One region of the Marinobacter sp. C2H3 genome, then DNA from elsewhere that is predicted to be linked to it. Evidence: predicted binding sites of a transcription regulator. Region 1 holds the regulator's gene; each other region holds the start of a gene.
The links. The regulator FliA, encoded in region 1, starts transcription of late flagellar genes. The targets are predictions, from matches to a motif close to CTAAAGTTTNNNNNNNNNNNGCCGNTAA.
Positions count from the first base shown of each region.

Region 2: the regulator FliA is predicted to act here: its motif matches at 1,957-1,984, upstream of V3388_RS02930 (methyl-accepting chemotaxis protein).
Region 3: the regulator FliA is predicted to act here: its motif matches at 1,834-1,861, upstream of flgM (flagellar biosynthesis anti-sigma factor FlgM).
Region 4: the regulator FliA is predicted to act here: its motif matches at 1,551-1,578, upstream of V3388_RS03575 (methyl-accepting chemotaxis protein).

Region 1 is NZ_JBBBNZ010000002.1:554,687-559,009, reverse strand. It holds gene flhF (flagellar biosynthesis protein FlhF) at 1-1,029, shown strand, start outside; gene V3388_RS07625 (MinD/ParA family protein) at 1,078-1,890, shown strand; gene V3388_RS07620 (RNA polymerase sigma factor FliA) at 1,926-2,657, shown strand; gene cheY (chemotaxis response regulator CheY) at 2,814-3,197, shown strand; gene V3388_RS07610 (protein phosphatase CheZ) at 3,218-4,003, shown strand; gene V3388_RS07605 (chemotaxis protein CheA) at 4,020-4,323, shown strand, end outside.
Region 2 is NZ_JBBBNZ010000001.1:679,822-684,144, reverse strand. It holds gene V3388_RS02930 (methyl-accepting chemotaxis protein) at 1-1,853, opposite strand, end outside; gene V3388_RS02925 (chaperone modulator CbpM) at 2,005-2,349, opposite strand; gene V3388_RS02920 (DnaJ C-terminal domain-containing protein) at 2,363-3,334, opposite strand; gene V3388_RS02915 (putative Ig domain-containing protein) at 3,451-4,323, opposite strand, start outside.
Region 3 is NZ_JBBBNZ010000005.1:104,623-108,945, reverse strand. It holds gene V3388_RS14170 (chemotaxis protein CheV) at 1-829, opposite strand, end outside; gene flgA (flagellar basal body P-ring formation chaperone FlgA) at 1,026-1,739, shown strand; gene flgM (flagellar biosynthesis anti-sigma factor FlgM) at 1,917-2,243, shown strand; gene V3388_RS14155 (flagella synthesis protein FlgN) at 2,251-2,721, shown strand; gene V3388_RS14150 (pilus assembly protein PilB) at 2,799-3,554, opposite strand; gene V3388_RS14145 (peptidylprolyl isomerase) at 3,865-4,323, shown strand, end outside.
Region 4 is NZ_JBBBNZ010000001.1:813,363-817,685, reverse strand. It holds gene V3388_RS03585 (DUF1338 domain-containing protein) at 1-610, shown strand, start outside; gene V3388_RS03580 (AbiTii domain-containing protein) at 751-1,416, shown strand; gene V3388_RS03575 (methyl-accepting chemotaxis protein) at 1,635-3,512, shown strand; gene V3388_RS03570 (PA0069 family radical SAM protein) at 3,615-4,323, shown strand, end outside.

The DNA of each region.
Region 1 (4,323 bases):
GACGTCCGGGAAGCGCGGGCCCAGGCCGGTGCCCGGGGTGGTGCTGGATTGGATGAATCGGCAATGGCCGATGCCTTTGGCCCCGAACTGGCCGAGCCAGCGACGATGCCCGCGGCGTCCGCCGGTTACGCCGACGAGCTCGCCCAGATGCGGGCGGAGCTGCGCTCCCTGCGTGATCTGGTGCGTGGTGGCGGTGAGCCGGAAGCCCCGGTCCAGGCGCCGGCCAGCAACGCGGTTCAGCAGCGCCTGGGCGAGCGGCTGCAGGAGTTCGGCCTGGGCGTCGACCTGGCCGGTTCCCTGGCCCGTCGGCACAAGGGCGGACGGCTGGATGAGGGCTGGAAACAATCCCTGAAGATGCTGGCGGCGGGCGTTCGCACCGGCCGTACCGACTGGCTCGACGAAGGCGGAGTCTATGCGCTCGTCGGCCCCACGGGCTCCGGTAAAACCACCACCATCGGCAAGCTGGCCGCCCGCTACGTGCTGCGTCATGGCCCGGACTCCATTGCCCTGGTGACCACGGACCGCTTCCGGATCGCCGCCCACGAGCAGTTGTTCGTTTTCGGCCGTATCCTGAACGTGCCGGTTCGAGTGGTGGACGACAGCCATTCCCTCGATGACATCCTGGACGAACTGTCGGATCGGCACCTCGTATTGATCGACACCGCCGGCCTGACCAGCGGCGACCAGGGCTACCAGCAGCAACTGGCGGAGCTCGCCCGCAGCCGGCATGGGGTTCGGACTCACCTGGTCGTTGCCGCCACCAGCCAGCCGCGCATCATGAAATCCGTCTGGCATTGCTATAAGATGGCAAAGCTTGCCGGCTGTGTGTTGACCAAGCTCGATGAAGCCCTGACCCTGGGCGAATCCCTCGGCTTCGTCATGGAAACCAGCCTCCCGGTTGCCTGGTACACCAATGGCCAACGCATTCCGGAAGATCTGCACCCGGCCGAGGCCATTCCGCTGGTGCGGCTGGCGGTTGAACGACTGAAAACGGTACAGGCATCCGAGGCGGCTGCACGGGGCGCCTGAGCCGGTGACAACTCCGGGCCCGCCGGGCCACAGGACTAGAGACAGACTATGAGCAAAGCACATCCGGTTCAGGTGATCGCGGTTACCGGAGGCAAGGGCGGCGTTGGCAAGAGCAATGTCTCGGTCAACCTCGGCATTGCCCTGGCCCAGAAAGGCCGCCGGGTCGTCCTGCTGGACGCCGACCTGGGGCTGGCCAACATTGACGTTCTGCTCGGCATCACCGCCAACCGCAACCTGCAGGATGTGCTGTCCGGGGAGTGCGACCTTCGGGACGTGCTGGTCAATGGTCCGGGTGGGATCAAAATCGTGCCGGCCTCCTCCGGTACCCAGCGCATGACCCAGCTCAGCGCCATGGAACACGCTGGCCTGATCAACGCCTTCAGCGAACTCGGCGACCAGATCGATGTGCTGATTGTGGACACCGCCGCGGGTATCTCCGAGTCGGTCGTGTCGTTTCTGCGGGCGTCCCAGGAACTGCTGCTGGTGGTGTGCGATGAGCCCACATCCATCACCGACGCCTACGCCCTGATCAAACTGATGAATCGGGACTACGGCACCAACCGGTTCCGCATCCTGGCCAACCAGGTGGCGAACGACCAGGAAGGCCGCCACCTGTTCGAAAAGCTCACGCGAGTGACCGACCGGTTCCTGGAAGTCGCGCTACAATATGTCGGTATCGTTCCTTACGACGAGGCCGTCAAAAAAGCCGTCCAACGGCAACGGGCCGTGCTTGATGCCTATCCTCGGGCCAAGGCGTCGCTGGCCATCAAGGCGTTGGCCGATAAGGTTGACAGCTGGCCACTGCCGTCGTCCCCCCGCGGGCATCTTGAATTTTTTGTGGAGCGGCTCGTCGAAGTCTGAATCGAATCCAGCCAAGCCCCAAAAATAATGGATAGATGACATTGGCGAAACACCTGGGAATGTACCAACAGACGCTGTCGGCCAGGCCCTCTGAACTGGTCGAGACGCACGCCCCGCTGGTCAAGAAAATTGCCCTGCACCTGCTGGCCCGCTTGCCGGCCTCCGTGCAGCTCGAAGACCTTATGCAGGCCGGCATGATTGGCCTGCTCGAGGCGGCCCAGCGTTACACCTCCACTCGCGGAGCCAGCTTCGAAACCTACGCCGGCATCCGCATCCGCGGCGCCATGGTGGACGAAATCCGCAAAGGTGACTGGGTGCCCCGGTCTGTTCACCGCAATTCCCGCCGCATTGCCCAGGCCATCAAGGCCGTGGAAGACCGGCTCGGCCGGGAAGCCCAGGACGCCGAAGTGGCCGAGGAACTGGGCATGGATCTCGCGGAGTATCATTCCTCCCTGTCCGACGCCAACGGCGGACGACTTTTTAGCCTCGATGAGCTCAATGAATCCGGCGAGCTGCCGATAGACCACACAGACGATGACGACAATCCCCTGGACGGGCTGTCCGAAGACGCCTTCCGTCGCAGCCTGGCGCAGGCTATCGACGAACTGCCGGAGCGGGAAAAGCTGGTTCTGAGCCTGTACTACCAGGAAGAGCTGAACCTGAAGGAGATTGGTGCGGTGATCGGGGTCAGCGAGAGCCGGGTCAGTCAGATTCACAGCCAGGCCGCCCATCGGTTGCGAGGCCGTCTGGCGGACTGGCACGGCTAGGCGCCCGGCGCAAGACGATGTCCTGACGGTGTTTTTTGGTAACCGGCGCTTTACAACCGGGCCAAACGACTGACAATAGACCATTCATCCGGGCGGTGCCGGCGATGCAGGCACACAGGTCGAACGAATTCCGGGAGCAACCAACGGGAGGTCCCTTTGGACAAGAACATGAAAATCCTCATCGTGGACGACTTTTCGACGATGAGACGGATCATCAAGAACCTGCTGCGTGACCTCGGGTTCACCAACACCGACGAGGCCGACGACGGCAACACCGCGCTGCCGATGCTCAGGAGCGGCAAATACGATTTCCTGGTGACCGACTGGAACATGCCCGGTATGTCCGGATTCGACCTGCTCAAGGCGGTTCGGGCGGACGAGAATCTGAAGAACCTGCCGGTGCTGATGGTGACCGCCGAGGCCAAGCGGGACCAGATCGTCGCCGCCGCCCAGGCCGGCGTGAACGGCTACGTGGTCAAGCCGTTCACCGCCGCGGTGCTCAAGGAGAAGATTGAAAAGATCTTCGAACGCATTCAATAACCAGAGGTCGGATGGCTCTCATGAGCGACAGCAAGAAGAACCATCAGGGCCTCGATCCGGAGGTGACGGAAACCCTGGAGCGCCAGGCGGCGGAGCTGGCCGAGAGCGTGCAGGCGGGCGACTACGCCCGGTCCATGGCGCTGATCAACGAGCTCAGCGAAGTGCGGGATCAGAGCCTGTACCGCGAGGTGGGCCGGCTTACCCGCAGCCTCCACGAGGCCATCCGCAACTTCCAGATCGACCCGCGCAACGCCGAGCAGCAGGAAGCCCTGTCCAAGATGTCCGACGCCTCGGACCGGCTGGAATACGTGGTGAAAATGACCGGCCAGGCCGCCAACCGCACCATGGATCTGGTGGAGGACGCCATGCCCCGGGCCCACGCCATGCGGGACGAGGCCGTGGCCCTGAAAGACGAGTGGGTTCGCCTGCGCCGGCGGGAGATGGCGCCGGCTGAATTCCGGGAACTGTATGGCCGCATTGACCGGTTTTTTGACAGCCTGTCCGGCGATGCCGACGCCATTTACAACAATCTCTCGGAAATCCTCCTCGCCCAGGACTTCCAGGACCTGACAGGCCAGGTGATCCAGAAAGTGACCGCCCTGGTGAAAGAGGTGGAAGAACACCTGCTGGGCCTGGTGGTCATGGCCAGCCACGTCGACCAGCTCACCGGTACCGTGCACGAGCTGGAAGAGAAAAAGGAATCCGCCGAGCAGGGCGTTGGCCCGCAGATCAAGGCGGCAGAGCGGGAAGATGTGGTGTCTGGGCAGGACGACGTTGACGACCTGTTGTCCAGTCTCGGTTTTTGACGAAAGAGGGTAGTCCATGGCGCTCGATGCCGATGAAGAGATTCTCCAGGACTTCCTGGTGGAAGCCGGTGAAATTCTCGAGAAACTGTCTGAGCAGCTGGTTGATCTGGAACAGCATCCGGATGACGGCGATCTCCTGAACGCCATCTTCCGGGGCTTTCACACGGTCAAGGGCGGTGCGGGCTTCCTGCAGCTGGACGCGCTTGTGAACTGCTGTCACTCCGCGGAGAATGTGTTCGATATCCTGCGCAACCGCAAGCGCCGGGTCGATGCCGAGCTGATGGACGTGGTGCTCGAGGCGCTGGACTACGTCAACACCA
Region 2 (4,323 bases), on a different contig from region 1:
TCGACGGTTTCCCGGGCGGAGCCGGCGATGTCGTCCACGCTGACGCTGACGCTGCCAGCATGCTGGCCTTCGGCTTCGGCCACCGAGGCAATCGCCAGCGCCTGCTCCTGCAGTTGGCCGAGCAGGCGGTTGATGCTGTCGAAGTGTTCGTCGGCTTCCCGGAACGCCTGGGAAGACGCCGCCACACCGCCCGACACGTTGCCGATTCTGGCGACGGCCTGCTGGCTGCCGGCTTGCAGGCGTTCGATGATGCCCCGGATTTCCGTGGTGGATTCCTGGGTGCGGCTGGCCAGGGTGCGCACTTCGTCGGCAACGACGGCGAAGCCCCGGCCGGATTCGCCGGCCCGGGCGGCTTCGATGGCGGCGTTCAGGGCAAGAAGGTTGGTCTGTTCGGCGATCTCGCCGATCACCGAAAGCACGGTGGCAATCTGCGTACTCTGGCGGTCCATGTCGTTGACGGCGGTGACCGCTTCATCCACGTCCTGCACCACCCGATCGAGCCGGTGGCGCACGTCCCGGGAGATGCCGGCGGTGGCTTCGCTTTCCCCGCTGATGGTCTGGACGGAGCCGGCCACTTCCTGAATCTGGCGGGCCACGTCCGCGATGCTGCGGGACATGGTGGCCATGGTATCGGAGACGTCAGACACTGCCTGCTGCTGCCGGTTGACCGCCGCCACGGCGTCTCGGCTGATGTCGCCCTGTTCCCGCGCCTGGGCCACCGCGTTTTCGGCGGAGCCTTTGACGTCGGACACCAGTGCCTGGATGCGGGCGATGAACTGGTTCATGCCCCGGGCCATGTCGGTGAGTTCGTCGCGGCCCTTGAGGGTAACCCGCTGGGTCAGGTCGGCCTCGCCGTCAGCGATGCCCCAGATCGCCGAGTTCAGGCGCAGCACCTTGGGCAGGAGCCCGCCACCGAGCACGACGGCCACGGCAACAAGCAGGATGACGGCGGCGACCACGGCCAGCCAACTGAGGTTGCTGGCCATGCTGCCGGCTTCGTCGTTGAGGGCGTCCACGGTCTGGGTGATGCGCTCCCGGGTGACCTTGTCCACGTTGGCCAGTTGCCCCTGCAGGCGCTGGTTTACCTGGTCCGTTTCCGATTCCAGGGTGGTCTTCAGAGCCTTCACGCTGTTGTTGATGGTCTGGCTGAAGGCGCTCTGGAGCGTGGCCAGATCCCGGTTGACGCCTTCCAGGGACAGGCCGATTTTCAGCTCGCCGATCTTGGAGCCCTGGGGCTGGATGTCCGCGCTGATGATGACCACGTTCGGGTCCCGGCTGGCGGCGTCCAGTACTTTGTTGGCGGCGCCCCGCCCTTCGCCCTTGTCCATCAGGGCACGGACCCGTTCGTCGGTTCGGTCGACGTAGCGGGTCATGCGTTTGCCGTACTGGTCGTAATAGACCGCAAAAAGCACCGAATCCCGGGCGTCCGCCAGCTCCACCAGCTCGGTCAGGCGGGGAATGTTACGATCCCAGATCATCGGCGCAGCCACCGCCGCCAGCACGTTGGCCAGGCCCTGGGCTTCGGCCATCACGGCTTTACGGACGTTGTCCGACATCTGCTTCTGCTGGGCTTCCTGCTGGCGGGTCAGTTCGGCGGCCAGTTCCTGCGTCGTCTGTTCGCGCATGGCCTGCAGGCGGCTTTTGACGTCGGCCCGGGTGTCCTCAAACGAGCCGCTCACCCGTCGGGCGCTCTCTTCCAGTGCATTCCCTGCGGTGGCAACCAGCCCCTGCACCTGATGGGTGATGAGCCACTGGCTGAGCAGCACCTGCACCACGCCCACCGCGATCAGGATTATGAACACAGGCCGCAGCAGGCGGCTGCCCACCAGTTGCTTGAGAAAACGAACCGCCATAACGACTCCGATAACTGAGTGATCCGGCGTCCTGCCCGTTGGCATCCAGCGTCCCCTGCCGAACGGTTACTCTCAGTTATAGCAAAGCCCAGGCCAATTCGGGATCTCGGCGCTGTCGCTGCCGACATTCGGGCCAGTGATGACGGGGGCCCTATTCCCCCAGTTGGTGCCGCAGGCGCTGATTGAGCCGGGCAACTTCCCGGCGCAGGCTCTGCACTTCGTCCAGCAGATCCAGGGACATGGCCAGCCCCGGCAGGTTCAGGTCCAGATCCCGCTGCAAGCGCTGCGCCGTGCGCAGGCGACTCAAGGCCAACACGTCGAACTGCCAGCGACGGGCCTCCTGGGCCTCGTCCAGCGGGGCCAGGATGCCGTAATCCACCAGGGTAATGACAAACTCCGCGTGGCATTCCCCCCGCTCGCAGATCTCCCGCAGGCTGAAGGTGTGGCGGCCGTTTTCCATAACGTCCACCGTCAGAACCTGATCGCCATTGCTCATTGTTCGTCCTCCCTCACACGTGCAGTTTGCTGCGCGGGTTGAAGTGTTTTTCCACCTTGGCCAACTGCTCGTAAAGCGCCTGGGCCTCAGCAGAATGCTCGCCGGGCACGGCAATCTGCAGCACCACTATCTGGTCTCCGGGGTGCTTGCCCGGCAAGCCCTTGCCTTTCAGGCGCAGCTTCTGGCCGGCGGTCGCCCCCTTGGGCACCTTGACGTTCACCTTACCGCTCAACGTGGGCACGGTTACCGTGGCGCCGAGGGCGGCCTCCCAGGGGGCAATCGGCACGGTAATCAGCAGGTCGTGACCTTCCACGGTGTAGTGGGGGTGCGGGGCCAGCTCCACTTCGATAAACAGGTCGCCGGGGTCGCCGCCGCCCAGGCCGGGCGAGCCCTGCCCTTTCAGACGGATGTGCTGGCCTTCGCGCATGCCCGCGGGAATTTTCACCTTCAGGGTCTTCTGCCGGGCTCGCAGCCGGCCGTGATCGTCCGGCTCGTGCACGGTGATGGACAGGGACTTTTCACACCCCTGATAGGCTTCTTCAAGGAACAGGGCGAGGCGGGCGTGGATGTCTTCCCCGCGCTGGCGCACGGTCTGGCGATACCCGCCACCGAAGCCGCCAGAGAAGCCACCGCCCCGCTGGCCACCGCCGAAGATTTCCTCGAAGAACTCGCTGAACTGCCGGGCGTCCGCCTGGGTGTATCCGCCACCGCCAAACCCGGATGCGCTCTGCCAGCCGGGCGGCGGCTCAAACGACCCGTCCGGCCGGGCGCCGTACCGGCGCAGCTGGTCATACTCGGCGCGCTTTTCCGGATCCTTGAGCACCTCGTAGGCTTCGCCCACTTCCTTGAACTGCTCGTCCGCGTTCTCCTCTTTGGAGACGTCCGGATGGTACTTTCGGGCCAGCTTGCGGTAGGCCTTTTTGATGTCCTCGGGGGTCGCGGATTCGCTCACGCCGAGGACGGCGTAGTAGTCCTTGAAGTCCATAGCAGCCCTCTTCAGATCCGGTGAGACGCGCCGAGGCTGATCCTATCGACGCGCACTCTCAGGATACGCCACTATTAGTTAGCTGTACTTGACGGTGGCCAGGAATTCACTACCGATCAGAACCATTTCAAACCCAGCCAGCTGCCAAGGTTCCATCCACCTATCAGATCTTTAAGCCAATCGGTGATAGCGTCAATAATGTCCTGAACCGGATCCGTTGGCGCTTCATCGGGCGCCGCAGCAACGGTGAGGGTATAGGTCTGGTAAGCGCTCTCTCCGCCCCTATCGCTCGCAGAAACACGAACCTCATGCTCACCCACCTGGCTTGCCGTCGGCGTCCAGCTCAGTTCGCCGCTGCTCGCATCCATCAGCATGCCGTCGGGGCCATTGATCAACTCAAATACCAACGGGTCACCATCAGGGTCTGAGGCGCCTACGGTGTAGCGATAGGCCTCGCCTTCAGTGGCATCCAGAACGGGTTCGGAGACGATCTCTGGTGGCCAGTTACTTACCTCACCAACACCAAAGGCTCCAACATCCCAGGGCGTCTGGCGCCTTTTCTGATTCGCGTCTGTCGTGAAGGGATAAAACTCCGTTGTGGACAGATCCAGCCCTTGGCCACGTGCGCCCTGGTCCCAGGGTTTCAGGCCATAGTTGCCCGCTTGTGCGTCAACAAACCCAACACTGCGATGTCGGAAGTCGGCGTCGGGGCTGCTATCGTCGGTGCTGACATTGTGGCCAGTCACGGCCCAGGCCTGGGCCCAGGACACATAATCTTCCAGATTGCCCACGGAAAGGTTGTTGAGCACAACGCTCTGTGCCGCCTCAAGGCGCAGCCCAAAGCGGTTACCAACCAACGTGTTGTTGTAGATAAACGCCGGACCCCGCACATCCAGCCCGCTGTTGGTGTACGTTCCGGCAAATCCGGTGACCAGGTTGTTGCGGAGAACATAGGTCGCGTCCGGCTGGCGGGCTAAAATGCCCGCAGA
Region 3 (4,323 bases), on a different contig from region 1:
TCAGGGACGTGTGCAGCATAATGAAACTGCCGCTCATGTTCGGGTCCGCCTTGACCCGGGTCACCAGCGTGTATCCGTCCATTTCAGGCATCTCCACATCGGAAATGACCATCGCCAAATGATCCGTCGCCTTTGAGCCGTCCGCGGTCAGGGATTTCAGGTAGTCCAGCGCTTGCTTGCCGTCGTTCTTCAGAACTACCTCCAGACCAATGGCGCTCAGGCAGCGTTCGATCTGGCGGCGGGCCACGGAGGAATCGTCGACCACAAGAACCGGCAGATACGCCGCGCCCCGCTCCGCACTTTTTGCCGCGCTTTTCTGGATGACCGATTCGGCAACGGTTTCCCCGAGCGGAGAAAACTCTGCAAGTATCTTCTCTACATCGATGATTTCAATCAACTTGTCGTCAATTTTTGTAACCGCGGTAAGGTAAACATCCTTCCCGCTGCCTTTGGGCGGCGGCAGGATATCTTCCCAGTTCATGTTCATGATCCGGTCCACCGCGGTCACCAGGAAACCCTGGGTACGGCGGTTGTACTCGGTGATGATGACGAAACTGGTGGCCAGGTCCTCTGCCGGAATCGGCGCCATGCCGATCGCCAGGCTCAGGTCAATGATGGGAATCGTCTCGCCGCGGATGCTGGCCACACCCCGAACCACGCTGCGGCTCTTGGGGATGGACGACAGCCGCGGGCACTGGATGACTTCTTTGACCTTGAACACGTTGATACCAAAGATCTGCCGACCCCGGAGCCGGAACAGCAGAAGCTCCAGTCGGTTCTGGCCCACCAGTTGGGTGCGCTGGTTGACGCTGTCCAATACTCCCGCCATTGAGGTTCTCCTGGGTATCCGGCCGCTCGGCACGGTAATTGCTGCACATTGACTATTCAGACGCCGGGCCCGGTGAGTGACAAAACGTTGGCGCACTCCCCGTCCCTGTTTCGAGTAACGGCTTGAAGCCCGGGAAATTTAGGGCGTCGTCACCGAAACATCCGCACTAATTACAGGATAGGACAAACCCACACCCATGCGCATCCTGATTTTGGCCATCCTGCTGTGTCTACCGGCCCTGAGCCAGGCGGCTGGTGCGAACAGCACACCGATGACTACCGCCGAACAGATTCAAACGGCAACCCGGGAGTTTCTGCAGGCGTTTGCCGCCGAACAGGCGAATAACGGCTACCGGGTAACCTATGAAACCGCCAGCGTCGATTCGAGGCTTACCCTGGCACCCTGCTCCGACGCGCTCGGCGTCCGTTTCAGCGGAGACCCCTTGCAAAGCCGCCGTCCGTCCCTCGAGATCCGCTGTGACGGCCAGCGGCCCTGGCGGATGTACACAACGCCGGAGGTCGTCATTGAAGGCCAGGCCCTGGTGGCCGCCCGGGCCATTGCCCGGGGCGAACAGCTCTCGGCCGATCTGGTGAAAACCGAGACGGTCACCGTGAACGACAGCCATCGAGGGTACGTCTCCAGCCTGGATGCGGTTGACGGCATGACCGCCCGCCGGCCTATCAACAGCGGCGTGGCGATCACCCCCGACCTGCTGGACGCGCCAAACGCCGTGTCCCGAGGCGACCATGTTATGATCATCGCCACCAACGGCGTCTTTTCCGTCACGTCCCGTGGCAAGGCCCTGGCCGACGCCAGCGTGGGCGAGCAGGTGATGGTGGAAAACCTTAAATCATCCCGGACTATCCGGGCGAACGTCATCGCCCCCGGCAAGGTTCAGGTGACCATGTAGCGGCCGTGTCGTCGAGCGGCAACGCCTTGCCGCACGGCGGCAGCGAACTGCCGGGCGCACCGTCACCGATCCGTCATTTTTTTTGGCGGCAAGGCTAAAGTATTCCTGGGCGTGGCCGATACCCACGTCAGAAACTCGAGACAGCGCACAGTGCGCGCAACGCTAGCAGGTACGAATATGTCAGTTGACTTCAACGGAATCGGACGCGGTCAGGTCAACATCCAGCAGTCACCGACCGACAAGGCTCAGGCCAGGGACAACGGTAAGGCCGCAGAGAGCGACGCCAGCCGCGCCCAGGCCAGCCAGCCAAAGGGCGAAAACGTCAACCTCAGCAACCAGGCGAAGAGCCTGAAGCAGCTTGAGACCAAGCTTGGTGATTACCCCGAGGTAGATGACGACAAGGTCGCGCAGATCCGCGCTGCCCTGGAGAACGGCACCTACAAAGTGGATGCCGAGAAGCTGGCCCAGAAAATGCTTGAGATGGATAAAAGCATTTTCGGGTGAGTAAACCATGGCTGCCATTAACGATCTGAACCACCTTCTCGAGCAGGATCTACAGCAACTTGACCGGCTGGTTCAGCTGTTAGAGCAAGAGAAAGCGGTTCTGGGCAGCGCCGATATCAAGGCACTTCAGGCGCTGACGACCGAGAAAGACGCCCTGCTCGGCGACATCCGTGAGCGGGCCCGCCAGAAAATCCGCCTGCTGGTGGCCATCGGCTACCGCCCTGACCTTGGGGAACCCTCCCGCTTTCTGCGCGGGGCGGGCCTGAACGACACCTTCAGTTTGTGGATCGCCGCCAAGGCGGGCCTCGAACGTTGCCAGGATCTCAATGCCGGCAATGGCAAAGTGATCGGGCATCTGCAGAAGCGCCTCGGGCGCCTTACGGATATCTTCCGGGGCACGTCCGAGCAGCCCAAACTCTACGGTGCCAAAGGCCAACAGACCGGTCTGGGCGGTTCCAGCATCCTCGCCAGCGCCTGACGGCCGCCTCGACATCTCCGTTTGCGCCGGGCAGCAGGGCACGGCGTTGTCAATGCCGGGGCCGCTGCCGCGGCGATTCAGCGGGTATAAATGGTCATGCTTGACCGGGGATCAAACCGGATATCCTGCAGTGTGATCGTGCCCAGCGGCGCGGTCGCAGAGCCTGCCACACGAATATTCTCCATGCGCACCTGTTCAATCCGCTCCGGCAGCGCGAGCGTGAGATGGCCATCGGTGCTCATCTGATACCGCGGCTCTCCCTCCCGGTAGTGCACGCCGGCGATGGTCAGGTCCGAATCCAGGAAGTTCAGCACCGGCACAAAAACGTTGGCGGCAAACTTGAGGCCTTCGACGGCATCCACTGGCGTACCATCCACATCGCCCTGCTCTCCGGCCGGATTTGAGGCCATCGCCGCCAGCAACTGGGCGCGCTCGACCAGGGACGCATCAGACTGACCGGTCACGCCGGCCATCTCGCTGTCGGTGAGTTCCGCCAGTTGCCCCGGGTTACCCGCGTAGACTTCCCCGCTGGTCGTTGCCTGCTGAGATGCCTGGGCGGTGTTCGTGGCCGCGAATGACACCAGCGGCTGAAACGGCAAGGTCACCACGGTGACCAGGGCCGCCGCGTGGCGATAGCGGCTCTGATGGCGCAGCACCCGGTGCAGTTCCCGCTCCGTCAGCCAGCCCGCCTGGATCAGGATTTCCCCCAACCGCTGGCCGGTCTCCCGCTGGCGGCTGAGGCCTTCTTCCACCTGCTGTTCGGACAGGTAACCCCGGTTGACCAGCAGTTTCCCGAGCCTGGATTTCTCTTCGATACCCTGACGGATGCTCACCACAACCCTCCTACACGCGCATTTACCGTACAGCCCGGCCCGGTGTGGTTGGTTTGTTGCATCACCCTGCTCGGTAATGCAACCGATTGTCAGACTAAACGAAGTGTCATGGAACGTCTGCGGGAATTTGGCCGTTTTTATGTATCAATCTGATAACATCGGTGACCAGACGTTTCGCGGTTACCCGGCCCGAACGCAAGCCCAACAGGGTTTTCCGGCCGATCGGGGCTTTCGCCGTTTTAAAGCCAATCTCGCGAGTTTCGTCCATTCAGCTGATCTGGCCAATTTAACTGATCTGGAGACAAACCGGATGCCTCACGCTCGCCTGCCCCGTACCCTCCTGACCACCCTTCTCCTCGCCGTGTTCACGCTGCTGGCCATGCCCGCCAGTGCCGCTGACAACGGCCAGGCAAGCGCCTCTGATCCGATGCCACGGGTGCGGGTGGTCACTAGCGAAGGCGCGTTTGTGCTTCAGCTTCGGCCGGACGTGGCGCCGGAAACGGTTCAAAACTTTCTCGACTACGTACAAGCGGGCTTCTACGATGGCACCGTGTTTCACCGGGTGATTCCAGGATTCATGATTCAGGGCGGCGGCTTTACCGCTGACCTCGGCCGGAAATCCACCAACGCACCGATCCGCAATGAAGCCACGCGCACGCTACCCAACCTGCGGGGCACCATCGCCATGGCGCGCACCAACGATCCGGATTCCGCCACGTCGCAATTCTTCATCAACCTGGTGAACAACGATTTTCTGAACGCCGGCGTC
Region 4 (4,323 bases), on a different contig from region 1:
GTACCATTTTGAGGCCAAGAAGCTGTTCGCGCGCCATTACGAGCACCCGGACGACAACGCCCCGAAGGTGTTCATTTCCGAGCTGTTGGTCGAACAGATGCCGACGGACATCCAGGCGCTGATTCATCAACTGGTGGACCAGGTTGCACCGGCCATGGTCAACCGTCCGGACTTTCTCTACGGCGGCCGGCCCTGGGGCCTCAGCTACGGGACCTACCGGGCCCTGGCAACGGCCAGCGAGTACGCCGGCTGGCTGGCCGCCTGGGGCTACCGGGCCAACCACTTCACGGTGAGCATCAATCGGCTGACGTCGGTATCCTCCGTGGCGGAAATGAACGCCTTGCTCAAGGACGCCGGCTTTGCCGTGAACACATCCGGAGGTGAGGTCAAAGGCTCGCCGGCGGAGCTGCTCGAGCAATCCGCCACCCTCGCCGACCGGGCCACGGTGACGTTCTCGGACCGCAGCGCGGACATCCCCGGATGCTTCTACGAGTTCGCCCTTCGCTACCCGGATTCGTCCGGCCGGCTGTACCCCGGATTCGTGGCGGCCTCCGCCGATCGCATCTTCGAAAGCACCTTCGAGCAGCCTGCCGCAAAGCACCGGGCGTAAGCGGACGCCCACTTACGTTCGGTTACGCACGGAAAACGTTTTACAACGGTGGCGCCCGCGGGCTTTGACTAAGGTCTAGGAGGGAACAACAACAACGCCGCAACGGAAGGCTAACGGACCTGCGTTGCGTGGGAGGCCGTATGTCCGCATCTGTTGAACAACTCGAGGCCCGTCTTCTGGACGGCGCCGACACATTGACCGACATCATCCCCAGCGCCATTACGCTGGCCATGATGCTCCGCCATCGGAACCTGGCGGCCTGGCTGCGGTCGGAATTTGACGGATACCCGGATTCCGACAAGGTGCCCGATTACCGGCGCCAGTGCCCCGGTCATATCGTGGCCCGGTCTCCCCAGTACGGCTGGATTGCCGCACCGATCAGCGAGGAGCAGAAAGCCGAGTTCGGCCATCTGGACCTGACCGATGGCATCAAGGCCCTGGAAAGCGCCTGCCAGGGCCTGAAGAAAGGGAGCAGCCAGCGGGTCACCCTGGAGCCGGAACAGATGGCTGCCCTCAAGGCCGGCCTGAAGCTGAACGCGGACCTTGCCATATCCCTGAGCCGGCAGACCTACAGTGAATTACTGCGCACCGTGCGCGGGGCCCTGTTGCTCTGGGCCAGGGACCTCCGGGCCAAGGGCATCGCAGGCGAGCACACCCATTACGAGAAGGACGAGCGCCAGACGGTGGCCGCCCTGGACACGCCGGACCATTACTGGCAGCAGGCCTGGCACCAGCTGGACGCCCTCGGCGTGCCCGACGTGCGGGAGGTCGGCCTGCTCGGCCGCTTCTTCGGCAAGGCCGTTTGACCCGCCGGGCGGCAACGCCCGGCGCGCCCCATCAGAATACCCGGGCAGTGCGGCCGATTGGAGCGCCGCGCTGCCCGCTGTCGTGACCCCGCCCGGGCCCTGCCCTATCCCTCACAAAAAGATGCACAAAAACACTGGAGATTGGCTTACGCCTGCCGATACTCAGTTGCTCACCAATAACGATAAGCCGGCTAACGGAAAACCCACCGGAGGAACCCATGGCGCTGTCCTGGAAGCAGAAATTCTATTTACTCATTGGCGCCACCTTTGTGGGGCTGGCGGTGGTTCTGCTCTCCGCCCTGAGCGGCCTGGACAAAGTCTCCAGCGCTTACGAGGCGCGAGGAGCGGCCACCAGCTACGAATCCGCCTCCCTTGGCCTGCTGAACGACTGGCTGGTGTCTGAGCGCCTCGCCGAAGAGCTGGATGCCAGTGGCGTGGACGCCTACCTGACCCGGCTCGATTCCCTGAACGCCCAGGCCAAATCCCTGGTCACCAGCGCCAAGGCGTTGGATGACGCCAAAATCACCGACGCCGCCGTCAAGATCCGCGACGCCGTGGCGGGCTACACCGACCTGCGCCGGCAGTGGCTCGACACCAGCCAGGTGCTCGGCCTTACCTACAACGACGGCCTGAAGGCCAAGCTCGCCGACTACGTCAACAACGGCCTGCGCCAAATCAGCATTTCCCTGTTCGACAAGGACACCAACACCCTGGCCGGCGCCTACCGGGACTACCTGGACAGCTACGACCCGGCCTACGCCAAAACCATCCATGAGACCCTGGACAAGATGATTGCCACCGTCGACGACATGGACTGGCGGGACAACGTCATCGGCGAATCCATCCTGGGGTTTGCCAACACCTTTAAAGACGTGGAAGGGGTGGTGGGCAAGCTGTCCACCCTGAAAAGCGAACTTGACCAGCGCGGCAGCGCCATCCGCGAGCTGATCACCGCCCAGGGTGAGGCCATCCGCACGGGCCTGGTGGTAAGCACCAGCGCACTGGCGGAAGACGCACGGGGCACCGCCACCGGGTTCATCGTGGTGATCGGCCTGGTGGTGCTGATCGTTCTGGTGATTACCCTGATTGCGGCCTCCCGCACCCTCGTCCGCCGGCTTGGCGACGTGGTGGGCTTGCTGCGGCAGGTGGCCGCCGGCGACCTGAGTCAGAGGCTGACCCCGGGCAAAAACCCCAAGGACGAGTTCAACCAGCTTGGCCAGGCCGCCAACCAGATGCTCGACGACGTCTCCCGGGTAATCGGCCAGGTGCTCGACGGCAACCGCACGATGGCGGAGCTGCAGGGCGAGCTGAACCAGCTGATCGGCCGCATGGGCCACAACAGTGAACAGATTGAAGAAGAAACCGAGCAGACCGCCACCGCCGTGCAGGAAATCGCCCACACGGCGGTGGACATTGCCCAGTACACCCAGTCGGTGAACGATGCCGCCCAGAACGCCAACAGCGCCGCCCAGGATGGCGCCCGGGTGATCCGCCGCAGCTCCGAGAGCATGACATCCCTGGTGGAACGCATTCAGCAGACCCACGATCAGATCGGCCAGCTCAGCAAAGTGGGCGAGAAAGTGAACTCCATCGTCGGCGTGATCAACGGCCTGGCGGAACAGACCAACCTGCTGGCCCTGAACGCCGCTATCGAAGCCGCACGGGCCGGCGAGGCAGGCCGGGGCTTCTCGGTGGTGGCGGACGAAGTTCGCTCGCTGGCGGAGAAAACCGTCTCCGCCACCAACGGCATCGCCGAGATCGTGAACTCCCTGAACAAGGAAACCGGCGCCATCACCCGGCTGATGGAAGAAGGCCTGGCCGCAGCGGACGAAGGCGAGAAGAGCGCCGGTGAGGCCGCCGGTGCCATCGACCAGATCAGCCAGGCCATCGACCGGCTGGCCAGCGACATGAGCCAGGTGGTCTCGTCCATTGAAGGCATTTCCACCACCACCGAGGAAATCGCCCAGAAGGTAGAGCAGATCCACGGCCACACCCGGGAAACCGCGGACATCCGCCAGCACCTGGATGCCCACGTGGAGCGCCTGTCACGGCAGACCGAGTCCCTCACCGAGTCGTCCAGCCGCTTCCGACTGTAACCGCCGGCGGTGCCTGCGTTCCAGACGCGGCGCCGCTTGCCGGGCTCTCTTAGTCGGAGTAGCATCACCAATACTGTACATTTAAACAGTATTGGTGATCCCATGAAGACCCGCGCCACCGACCGCAACCCCGCCAACCGCTGCCAGCCGATCGCCACCGACCGGGTGGATGACGGCTGGTACCAGCCCCCGGAAGACGAGCTTTGCCCGGACAGCGTGGCCACCGAGGTGGTGGCGGAAACCGTGCGCACCATCATCAGCACCAACCAGTCCCCGGATGTGCCCTTCGACCAGTCCATTAACCCCTACCGGGGCTGCGAGCACGGCTGCATCTACTGTTTCGCCCGGCCCACCCACGCCTACTGGGATCTCTCCCCGGGGCTGGATTTCGAGACCCGGCTGATCGCCAAGCCGAACGCCGCCGCCCGGCTGCGGGAGGCGTTCGACCGGCCGGGCTATGTGCCAAAGCCCATTGCCCTCGGCGTCAACACCGACGCTTACCAGCCGATCGAGCGGGAGTACCGCATCACCCGCTCACTGCTGGAGGTGATGGCAGACTACCGACACCCGGTTTCGCTGATCACCAAGGGCGCGCTGATCCTGAGGGACCTGGACCTGCTGTCGGGCCTGGCCGCCGACGGCCTGTGCTCGGTGCGCATCAGCCTGACCACCCTGAGCAACGACCTCAAGCGGCGGATGGAGCCACGCACCGCGGCACCGGCCACCCGGCTCTCGGTGATCCGGCAGTTGCGGGAGGCGGGCGTGCCGGTGGGCATCATCCTCGGCCCGGTGATCCCCTTTATCAACGATC